Regions from separate parts of the Aeromicrobium sp. JJY06 genome, predicted to be linked through region 1. Evidence: riboswitches for the same ligand, from Rfam matches in the RefSeq annotation. Region 1 holds a riboswitch; the other holds the start of a gene.
What was found. A riboswitch is a leader RNA that binds a small molecule or an ion and turns the genes downstream of it on or off. The one in region 1 is predicted to bind S-adenosylmethionine.
Positions count from the first base shown of each region.

Region 2: another riboswitch for S-adenosylmethionine. It lies ahead of ACGWYL_RS00515 (aminotransferase class V-fold PLP-dependent enzyme); the one in region 1 lies ahead of thrC (threonine synthase).

Region 1 is NZ_JBIMRD010000001.1:1,649,294-1,654,747, reverse strand. It holds gene ACGWYL_RS08130 (hypothetical protein) at 1-133, opposite strand, end outside; gene groL (chaperonin GroEL) at 202-1,839, opposite strand; gene ACGWYL_RS08120 (cold-shock protein) at 1,957-2,160, opposite strand; gene ACGWYL_RS08115 (MoaD/ThiS family protein) at 2,260-2,538, opposite strand; gene thrC (threonine synthase) at 2,571-3,836, opposite strand; SAM riboswitch class I at 3,845-3,957, opposite strand; gene otsB (trehalose-phosphatase) at 4,031-4,804, opposite strand; gene ACGWYL_RS08100 (LytR C-terminal domain-containing protein) at 4,835-5,395, opposite strand; gene ACGWYL_RS08095 (DUF3263 domain-containing protein) at 5,397-5,454, opposite strand, start outside.
Region 2 is NZ_JBIMRD010000001.1:99,941-105,394, reverse strand. It holds gene ACGWYL_RS00525 (fibronectin type III domain-containing protein) at 1-686, opposite strand, end outside; gene ACGWYL_RS00520 (dicarboxylate/amino acid:cation symporter) at 717-2,174, opposite strand; SAM riboswitch class IV at 2,334-2,458, shown strand; gene ACGWYL_RS00515 (aminotransferase class V-fold PLP-dependent enzyme) at 2,475-3,824, shown strand; gene ACGWYL_RS00510 (HNH endonuclease family protein) at 3,846-4,553, opposite strand; gene ACGWYL_RS00505 (GNAT family N-acetyltransferase) at 4,674-5,162, opposite strand; gene ACGWYL_RS00500 (LysR family transcriptional regulator) at 5,205-5,454, opposite strand, start outside.

The DNA of each region.
Region 1 (5,454 bases):
CGTCCATCCGGCGCCAGGCGACGGCGTCGAGCCGCTCGGGGTCGACGCCCGCCGCGACGAGCCGGTCCCGGTGCTCGGGGGTCAGCGCGTCGTCGGTGCGGGACAGGTCGGGCCACGTGGTCACGCCGGTCATCCTCCCATCCCCCGGACGCACAGGACCCCGGCACCGCGCGGTACCGGGGTCCTGTGATCAGGCGTGGCTCAGAAGCCCATGCCGCCCATGCCACCCATGTCGCCCATGTCGGGCGCACCGGCCGGGGCCGCGGGCTCCGGCTTGTCGGCCACGACGGCCTCGGTGGTGAGGAACAGCGCGGCGATCGACGCGGCGTTCGCCAGCGCGGAGCGCGTGACCTTGGCCGGGTCGATGATGCCGGTCGCGATCATGTCGACGTACTCGCCGGTGGCCGCGTTGAGGCCCTGACCCTGCTCCAGGTTGGCGACCTTCTCCGCGACGACGCCACCCTCGAGGCCGGCGTTGACGGCGATCTGCTTCAGCGGGGCCGAGGTGGCGACGCGCACGATGTTCGCGCCGGTGGCCTCGTCGCCCTCGAGCTCGAGCTTCTCGAACGCGGCCTTGCTGGCCTGGACGAGCGCGACACCGCCGCCGGGGACGATGCCCTCCTCGACGGCCGCCTTCGCGTTGCGGACGGCGTCCTCGATGCGGTGCTTGCGCTCCTTGAGCTCGACCTCGGTGGCCGCGCCGACCTTGATGACGGCCACGCCGCCGGCCAGCTTGGCGAGGCGCTCCTGGAGCTTCTCGCGGTCGTAGTCCGAGTCGCTGTTCTCGATCTCGGCCTTGATCTGGGCGACACGGCCCTGGATCTGGGCCTCGTCGCCGCCGCCCTCGACGATGGTGGTCTCGTCCTTGGACGTGACGACCTTGCGGGCGGTGCCGAGCAGCGTCAGATCGGCGTTCTCGAGCTTGAGGCCGACCTCCTCGCTGATGACCTCGCCACCGGTGAGGATCGCGATGTCGGTCAGCATCGCCTTGCGACGGTCACCGAAGCCGGGGGCCTTGATGGCGACCGACTTGAAGGTGCCCTTCAGCTTGTTGACGATGAGGGTGGCCAGGGCCTCGCCCTCGACGTCCTCGGCGATGATCGCCAGCGGCTTGCCGGTCTGCATGACCTTCTCCAGCACCGGGACCATGTCCTTCACGGTGCTGATCTTGCTGTTGACGATGAGGATGTACGGATCCTCGAGCACGGTCTCCATGCGCTCGGGATCGGTGACGAAGTAGCCCGACAGGTGGCCCTTGTCGAAGCGCATGCCCTCGGTGAGCTCGAGGTCCAGGCCGAAGGTGTTGGACTCCTCGACCGTGATGACGCCTTCCTTGCCGACCTTGTCCATGGCCTCGGCGATGATCTCGCCGACCGTGGTGTCCGCGGCCGAGATGGAGGCGGTGGAGGCGATCTGCTCCTTGGTCTCGACGTCCTTCGCCATCGCGAGCAGCTGCTCGCTGATGGCCTCGACGGCGATCTCGATGCCCTTCTTCAGGCCCATCGGGTTGGCGCCGGCGGCCACGTTGCGCAGACCCTCGCGCACGAGCGCCTGGGCCAGGACGGTGGCCGTCGTGGTGCCGTCGCCAGCGACGTCATCGGTCTTCTTGGCGACTTCCTTGACGAGCTCGGCGCCGATCTTCTCGTAGGGATCCTCGAGCTCGATCTCCTTGGCGATGGAGACGCCGTCGTTCGTGATCGTGGGGGCTCCCCACTTCTTCTCCAGGACGACGTTGCGGCCCTTCGGGCCGAGGGTGACCTTGACGGCGTCGGCGAGCTGGTTCATGCCCCGCTCGAGCCCGCGCCGGGCTTCTTCGTTGAATGCGATGGACTTGGCCATGGGTGCGTGTCTCCGACATAAGTAGAAGTGGAACTAGCACTCTCACTATACGAGTGCTAATCCCGCCCGTTCAAGCGACCCCGCACCCGAGGTCGGCCGAGGCCCCGGCCCCGATGCCTAGTGCAGCGGCTGGACGTTCTCGGCCTCGCGCCCCTTGGGGCCCTCGACCACCTCGAGCTCGACGTTCTGGCCGTCCTCGAGGGTCTTGAACCCGTTGATCGCGATCTTCGACCAGTGGACGAAGACGTCGTCCTGGCCGTCGACGGCGATGAAGCCGTACCCCTTGTCGGAGTTGAACCACTTGACGGTGCCATGCACCATGAGACCACCTGTTCTGCGGGGGAAGGCCCGCTGCCGGACCCGGGACCAGCGTATCGGCAGGCGCGTGAATCGCCTACGGCGGACTGGCCGAAAGCCTGCTCAGCAGCCGCCGGCGACCGCGGGGATCACCGAGATCTGGGTGCCGTCGGGGGTCTTGGTGTCGAGGCCGTCGGCGAAGCGCACGTCCTCCTCGGCCACGTACACGTTGACGAAGCGGCGCAGCTTGCCGTCCTCGTCGACGATGCGGGCCCGGATGCCGGGATAGGCGGTCTCGAGCGAGTCGAGCACGGCGCTGAGGCGGTCGCCCTCGGCGCTGACCTGCGACTCGTCGTTCGTGTAGCTGCGCAGGATCGTGGGGATGCGGACGGACACGGCCATGGATGCTCCTCGGGTGGTTTCGGTCGGACGGCTCAGGCGATGCCGGCCGCGGCGAAGGCGTCGTAGGTGGGGGCGATCGTGGCGCGCGGGCCGACGGAACCGGCGACCGCGTCGAGCGTCTTGAGGCCGTGACCGGTGTTGATCACGACGGTCTCGAGCTCGGGGTCCAGCTGGCCCGTCTCGACGAGCTTCCTCAGCACGGCCACGGTGGTGCCACCGGCGGTCTCGGTGAAGATGCCCTCGGTGCGCGCGAGCAGGACGATCGCGTCGCGGATCTGGTCGTCGTCGACCTCCTCGACGCCGCCGCCGGTGCCGCGCGCGATGTCGAGCACGTAGATGCCGTCGGCGGGGTTGCCGATCGCGAGCGACTTGGCGATCGTGTCGGGCCGCACGGGCCGGATCGCGTCGACGCCGTCCTTGAACGCGGTGGCGACGGGGTTGCAGCCCTGCGCCTGCGCGCCGAAGACGCGGTACGGCTTGTCCTCGACCAGGCCCAGCGCGATGAGCTCCTGGAAGGCCTTGTGCACCTTCGTCAGCTGGGAGCCCGAGGCGACGGGGATGACGATCTGGTCGGGCAGGCGCCAGCCGAGCTGCTCGGCGATCTCGTAGCCGAGCGTCTTGGAGCCCTCGGCGTAGAACGGCCGCACGTTGACGTTGACGAACGCCCAGCCCTCGTCCTCGCCGGCGATCTCGCTGGCGAGCTTGTTGACGTCGTCGTAGTTCCCGTCGACGGCGACCAGGTTGTCGGTGAAGATCGCCGAGTTCACCTGCTTGGGCGTCTCGAGGTTGCTCGGGATGAACACGACCGTGCGGATGCCGGCACGGGCGCCCGCGGCCGCGACCGCGTTGGCGAGGTTGCCGGTCGACGGACAGGCGAAGACCCTGCTGCCGAACTCGCGCGCGGCACTGAGGGCGCAGGCGACGACGCGGTCCTTGAAGGAGTTGGTGGGGTTCGTGCTGTCGTCCTTGACCCACAGCTTCGACAGGCCCAGCTCGGCCGCGAGGTTGCGCGCGTCGAGCAGGCGGGTGAAGCCCGGCTCGAGGTTGGGGCTGTCCTCGATGTCGGCGGGGACGGGCAGCAGCGCCTTGTAGCGCCAGATGTTCGTGGGGCCGGCCTCGATCTGCTCGCGGGTGACCGTGCCGAAGTCGTAGGCGATCTCGAGCGGGCCGAAGCACTCGTAGCAGGCGTAGTGGGGACCCAGCTCGCGCGTGGCGCCGCACTCGCGGCACTTCAGGGCGGTGGCGGGGCCGAAGGCGCCCTCGCGAAGGGTGGTGCGGTCAGGGATCGTGACGCTCACGACGACTCCATTCATCTCTCCGGGCCGGCGTTCGACCGCGGACGGAATTAGCACCTGGCCGGTGGTCGGCTGGTTGCTGGGGCTTCGTCGGGCCGTGTCCCTCTGCCCCTCGGGATGAGTGATGCCAGCCTAGGGTCGCGTCTCACGATACGTCCACTTCGTCCGGATGCCGAGACGAGCGGGAGGGACGAGGGTCAGACCGGGGCGAACCGGTCGGCGAGGTCGCCGAGCCAGGCCGCGACGTCGTCGGGCCCGTCGAGCACCACGTCGGCGAGCGCGACGAGCGCGTCCTGCTCCTCCGAGGCCGAGCACACGAGGGTGACGTCCATCCCCTGCTCGCGCAGGACGATGGCCTCGCGGAACGCCGGCAGGTCGCCGAGGTCGTCGCCGGCGTAGATGACCGCACCGGGCGAGACGCGGCCGATGATGCCGCGCAGGGTCTGGCCCTTGTCGGTGCCCGAGGCGCGCAGCTCGATCACCTGGCGGCCGGGCTCGAGGTGCAGGCCGACCTCGGTGGCGAGCGCCTCGATCTGCGGGGCCAGCTCGTCGAGCAGGCCCGGCGCGACGCCGCGCGTGTGCAGCGCGATCGCCAGACCCTTGTCCTCGACCCGGATGCGCGACGCATCGTGCTCGCGCATCCACTGCGGCAGGCGCGCGGCCAGCTGCGAGACGGCCTCGGGGCGCGACGGCCGGGTCAGCTCGCCCGTGGCGGCGTCCCAGCGCTCGGCGCCGTACTGGCCGCAGACGACGAGGTGCTCCAGGCCGTCGCCCTCCTCGAAGCGGCCGAGCCGGCGCACCTGGTCTACGGGACGTCCGGTGATGATCGCGATCGTCCCCAGGATCGGCCCGAGACGCCGCAGCGCCGCGAGGGACTCGGGGTGGATGTACGCCGACGCGGGGTCCTCGACGATCGGCGCGAGCGTGCCGTCGAAGTCCAGCGCGAGCAGGGTGCGCCCCGGATCGGTCATGGGAAGAGTATGGCGCGGCCGCACGAGGGGTCAGCGGGGGCTGGCCAGCACGACCGTCAGGTTGCTGGTGGACATGTTCCCCGTGGCGGGCATGAGGCGCACGATCCCGAGGTCGCTGCCGAGCAGCGCGGCCTCGGCCTGGCGCCCCGCCGGGTAGTAGACGGTGTCCTGCGGGACCCCACCGCGCCAGTCGGCCACGGCGCCGACGGTCCAGCCGGCGGCACGGGCCTGGCCGGCGACGCGGGCGGCGAGGCCGCCGATGCCGATCTGGTTGTAGACCGAGACGCCGATCGACCGGGTCGCGGTGGGCTCGGTGGTCGGCTCGGTCGTGGGCTCGGCGGTGGGCTCGGTCGTCTTCTTCGGCTTCGGCTTCGCGGAGGCCTTCTTCGTGGGCTTGGACGTCGGGCCCGTACTGGTGCGCTGCGCGGACTGCGCGGGCGCCTCGTCCTCGCGGACGGCCTCGATGATCGCCCAGCCGCCGAGGGCACCGAGGATCAGCCAGACGGCGGGCAGCACGACGACGTGCCACGGGCGACGACGCTCGGGCTCACGCCGGTCGTCGCGCGGTTCGAGGGGCGGCTGCTCCTCCACCTCAGCGGTCGGAGCCGGTACGCCGGGCCTGGCGCTGACGCTGGCGCTGCGAGCGGAGG
Region 2 (5,454 bases), 1.5 Mb from region 1:
CCGTCGGGCAGGTCGGAGAACGTGTGGGTCGTGGTCGCGGCGTCGAGCTGCACCGGGTCGGCGCCGCTGAAGCGCAGGACGTAGCCCGTGACGCTCTCGAGCTCGGCGTCGGGGCCGGCCTGCCACGTGACCGTGACGTCCTTGCCGTCGACCGTCAGGACCGGCGCGGCGGGCGCGGACGGCGCGCCCTCGGCGACGACCTCGTTCTCGTCGACACCCAGGCTGTCGGTGGTCGTGGTCGGCGCACCCGTGTCGACCGACTTCTTCGTCGTCGGCTTGGTCGTCGGCTTCGCGGTGGGCTTGGCGACGGGCTTGGCGGTCGGCTTCGTCGTGGGCTTGGCGGTCGGCTTCGGAGTCGGCTCGGCCTTGATCTCGTCGGCGTACTTCACGTCGTTCGGGTTGCCCTGCCAGATGCCCGTCTTCCGGCTGGGCAGGACGTACTTGCCGTCGTCGTCCTGGTAGCAGCCGCTGATCGGCGTGCACCACTGGTCGGCGGGCAGGGCATCGAGGGCGCGACCCATGTCGTCGTTGAGGCACGGCTGGTCGTCACCGCCGTCGACCCAGGTGATGCTCGCGGCCTTCGCGGGCACGAGCAGGCCCTGTCCGGAGAGCAGGATGGTCGTCGCGAGCGCGAACGCCAGGAGCAGGTGCAGCGGCCGGGGCAGGCGCAGGGACTTCGAGGTCACGAGGACTCCTTCGGTGGGGGGGGTGCGGGGTCAGCGGGTGGAGCCGAGCGGACGGCGCTCGGTGGGACGGTCGTCGATCGAGCAGGCGCCGACGGGGACGCCACGGGCCACGGGGATCTCGCCGACCGCGGCCTCGAGGCGCTCCTTGGCCGAGGCCTCGTGCGGGACGACGGCCTCCTTGCGGCCGGCGAACACGTCGTCGTCGAGACGTCCGACGCGGCGAGCCACCACGGTGGCCGCGACCGCGGCGGCGGTGACGTTGGTCATCGTGCGCGCCATGTCGACGATCGCGCTGATCGGCAGCGTGAGGATGACGACCTCGAGCGGCAGGCCGGCCGCGGTGAGCACGGTGGTGGCCACGATCGTGGCGGTGCCGGGGACGCCGGCGGTGCCGATCGACACCAGGAGGCACAGCACGACGAGCAGCGCGTAGTCCGCCAGCCCGTAGGACAGTCCGAGGCCGTTGATGGCGTAGACCGCGAGCATGATCGGCCAGATGCCGGCGCAGCCCGGCATGCCGATCGTGGTGCCGAGCGGCGCGGTGAAGCCGGCGACGTCGGACGGGACGCCCACGCGCTGGGTCAGCACCGTGGTGGTGACGGGCAGGGTGCCGGCGCTGCTCTGCGTCGTGAACGCGGTGCTCTGTGCCGGAAAGATCTTGCGGAAGAACGCGAGCGGGCTCACGTGGGCGGCGCTGCGCAGGATCACCGCGTTCACGACGAACGTGTGCACGAAGCAGGCGACGTAGCCGACCACCAGCAGGCCCAGCAGCGAGAGCAGCTGGTCGCGGCGGCCGACCGCGGAGGAGGCAGCGCCCGCCGTCAGCACCAGGACCGCGTAGGGGGTCAGGGCGATGACGTAGCCGACGGCCTTGTAGATGATGAGGCGGCCGGCCTCGACGAGGTTCAGGAACGGCGCGACCGTCTTCGGCGACCGCTCCGCGACGACCGCGGTGGCCACCGCGACGAGCAGCGTGAAGACGATGATCGGGATGATGTTGTTCTCCGAGACGTCCTTGACGATGTTCGTCGGGAAGAACCCGATGAAGACCTCGGCGAACGGCTTCTGGATCTCGTCGAGCGAGCGGGTGTCGACGCCGGCGGTCTCGAGGTCGGCGTTCTTGCCGATCCCCAGCTCGAGGGTGAGCCCGAGCGTCAGCAGGATGGCGATGAGGTTCATGCCGAGCAGCCACGCCGTGGACGAGAGGCCGATCGTGCGGAGCTTCGCGGTGGAGCCGAGCGACGTCACGCTGGACAGGATGGACACGATCACCAGCGGCGCGACGATCGCCAGCAGCAGGTTGATGTAGATCCGCCCGAGCGGTGCGAGGTAGTCGACGTGGTCGCGGAAGACGACGCCGACGGCGGCGCCGACGACCAGCGCCCCGATCGTCAGCACGGCGAAGTTCGCGCCGATGCGGCCCAGGACCCACACGCCCGCGAACAGGCCGAAGGTCACGGCCAGGGCCACCAGGTTCCACGTGTCCACGCGGCTCCTCCTCGAGATCGGCGCGGGTCGGATCCCGGGCGCTGATGGTGATCCTGTCGGTCGGTGAGCGCGTCGAATGACGATCTCAATTATTGGGACGACGTCCGCATGATGAGATTTGTCGTGGTAGTCCGAGCCGACTGGCAGGCTCTCGCCCACGGTCACGAGTGCCAGCCGCGTCCTCGACGCACAGCCCCGGCTTGCTGGTCGGCAACCCTCCGTCGCGGCGGGGTGCTCCGGGTGAGGACCGGGCCTCGGCCGACCGGCCGGGGCAAGCGCGAGTCACCCCGGAGGTCCTCCATGTCGTCTGTCCTGTCCCACGCCGACTGCCCGCTGCTGCCCCTCGTGGGCGCCGACGTCACCGTGCCCCTCGTCGACGGCCGGTCGGTGCGTCACGTCAATCTCGACGGCGCGGCCAGCGCGCCCGCGCTGGCCTCCGTCGCCGAGCGCGTGAACGCCGTGCTGCCCTGGTACGCCAGCGTCCACCGCGGCGCCGGCTACGCCTCGCAGGTGTCGACCGCGCTGTACGAGCAGGCGCGCGAGGCCGTCGGCTCGTTCGTCGGCGCGCGGTCCGCCGACGTCACGATCTTCACGCGCAACACCACCGATGCCACCAACCTGCTGGCGGGCGCGGTGCCCGGGCGGGTGCTGGTGCTCGACGTGGAGCACCACGCGAACCTGCTGCCGTGGCGGCGCACCCTCGGCGGCTGCGAGGTGCTCGGGGTCCAGGCCACCGTCGGTGCCACCCTGAAGGCGCTCGCCTCGGTGCTGTCGCGTCGCCAGATCAGCCTGCTGTCGGTCACGGGCGCCTCGAACGTCACGGGGGAGTCACTGCCGATCGACGCGGTCGTCGACCTCGCCCACCGGTACGGCGCGCGGGTCTTCGTCGACGGCGCGCAGCTGCTGGCCCACCGGTCGCTCTCGCTGGCCGAGTCGGGTGTCGACTACGTCGCCTTCTCCGGCCACAAGGTGCATGCCCCGTTCGGCGCGGGTGCGCTCGTGGGTCGTCGCGACTGGCTCGAGGGCATCGAGCCGTACCTCGCCGGTGGCGGCGCCGTGCGGCGGATCACCGACGAGGACGTCGAGTGGACCGACGGCCCCGCGCGCCACGAGGCGGGCACGCCGAACCTCGTCGGCGCGGTCGCGCTGGCCGCGGCCGCGGAGGCGCTGTCGTCGCTCGAGTCCGACGCGGTGGCCGCGCACGAGGCCGCGCTGCGGTCGCGGCTGGTCGACGGACTGCGGGAGCTGCCCGGCGTGGACGTCGCGCGCATCTGGTCGGACTCGGCCGAGCCGATCGGCGTGGTCACGTTCCGCCTCGAGGGAGTCGATCCGGGTCTGCTGGCGGCGTTCCTGGCGGCCGAGCACGGTGTGTCGGTGCGCGACGGTCGCTTCTGCGCGCACCCGCTGCTCGACCGCCTCGGCTGGGGCGACGGCGCGGTCCGGGCGAGCATCGGGGTGGGCAGCCGCGCCGAGGACGTCGAGCGCCTCCTGTCCGGCGTGCGCGCCTGGGTGGCGGGGGAGCGCGCGGCCGAGTACCGCCGCGAAGCCGGGGTGTGGGTCGTCGTGGACGACCCCCGCCCGACTCCGGCGTCCCTCGACATCGACCGCCTCGTCGCCACCGCGGCGGCCTGCGCGCCGGTCACCGTCTGACCGCCGCGCCGGCGGAGGGCGTCAGGCGGGCGACGGCGTGGGGCAGGTGTCCAGCATTGAGGCCAGGGCGCGGGCCTCGCTCGTGTCGACGGCGAGGTCCCAGCGCTGCTTCACGTCGATCCAGCGGGTGGCGTAGGCGCACTGGAAGGCGGCCTTCGGTCGCCAACCGGCGGGGTCCTGCGAGCCCTTCGAGGCGTTCGTCGGGCCGTCCGCCGCCACGAGCGACGGCAGGTCGTTCGCGAACCGTGAGCGTCGCTCGGCACTCCACGCGTGCGCGCCCGAGACCCAGGCCTCGGCGAGCGGGACGACGTGGTCGATCTGGATCGCCTGGGCCTGACGCTGGTCCTTGAGGTCGTCGAACTCCAGGCGCGTGCCGTGGTACGGGTCCGTCCACGTCCCCGCGATCACGTCGTGCGGGCACGAGCGCTGCACCTGGACGACGACGGTGCCCGGCACCGCGTCGCGCAGCAGCACGTCGTCGCGCTGGTTGCAGCCGTTACGGTCGACGTCCCGCCACGCCGGACCGAAGGCCTCGCGGTCGTAGGCAGGCACGCGCGGGCGGCGGTCGACGGTGCGCAGGGCGTCGAGCGCCGAGCGCGCCTCGGCCGGCTCGAGGGTGGGCGCCGGCGCGACCGCGGCGTCGTCGCCCGCGGACTCGACGAGGTCGAGCAGCTCGCACCCCGCGAGCGGGACGAGGAGCAGCGAGAGCAGCACGGACCGGAGACGCACGGGGCCACTGTGGCACGTGGGTCCGACAGCGAAGCCGTCCGGCGCGCGCGTCCGGTGGGGACTGATCTTTCGACGTTGCGGTCGCCCCGACGACGTCTCGGTACCGAGATCCGTCCCCCGTCAGGGCGCGTCGAACTCCAAGGGCCGCTTGAACCCCTCGTGGCTCGCCGTGTAGCCGAGGGACTCGTAGAAGCGGTGGGCGTCGGTGCGCCGCTTGTCCGAGGTCAGCTGCGCGAGGGTGGCTCCGCGGGCCTCGCCCCACGCGTGGGCCCAGCCGATCAGGGCGCGTCCGAGTCCCGAGCCGCGGGTCGACGACGCCACGCGGACCGCCTCGATCAGCAGCCGCTTCGCCCCGCCGCGCGACAGTCCGGGGAGCAGGGTCAGCTGCATCGTCGCGACGAGCGCGCCGTCGTCGTCGCGGACCACCACCAGGAGGTGGGCGTCGTCGCGATCGACCTCGCGGAACGCCTCGACGTAGGGCGCGAGATCCACCGACTCGCGGCCCGCGCCGATCTCGTCGTCGGTCAGCAGCGCGACGATGCCGGGCACGTCCGGCTCGGCGGCGCGCTCGAGCGCGAAGGTGCGGCCGTCCAGCGTGAGGGTGTCCATGCCGCCAGTCTCACAGCCCGCGGACGACGGGAGCGCTCGGCGTCAGGCCGGCTCGCTGACGTACCGCGTCGCGTGGTGCACGAGGAGGTCGTGGAGGTCCTGCGCCGCCTTCGTCGGCCGGGCGCCGCGGCGGCGCAGCAGGGCCATCCGGATCACGGTGCCCTCGTCCTCGATGGGGCGGAACGCGAGCCGCGTGCTCGCCTCGCGCAGGTCGAAGGACGTGAAGTCGGGCATGAGCGAGACGCCGATCCCCGAGGAGACCATCTGCTGGCACACATCGGCGCTGTCGGCG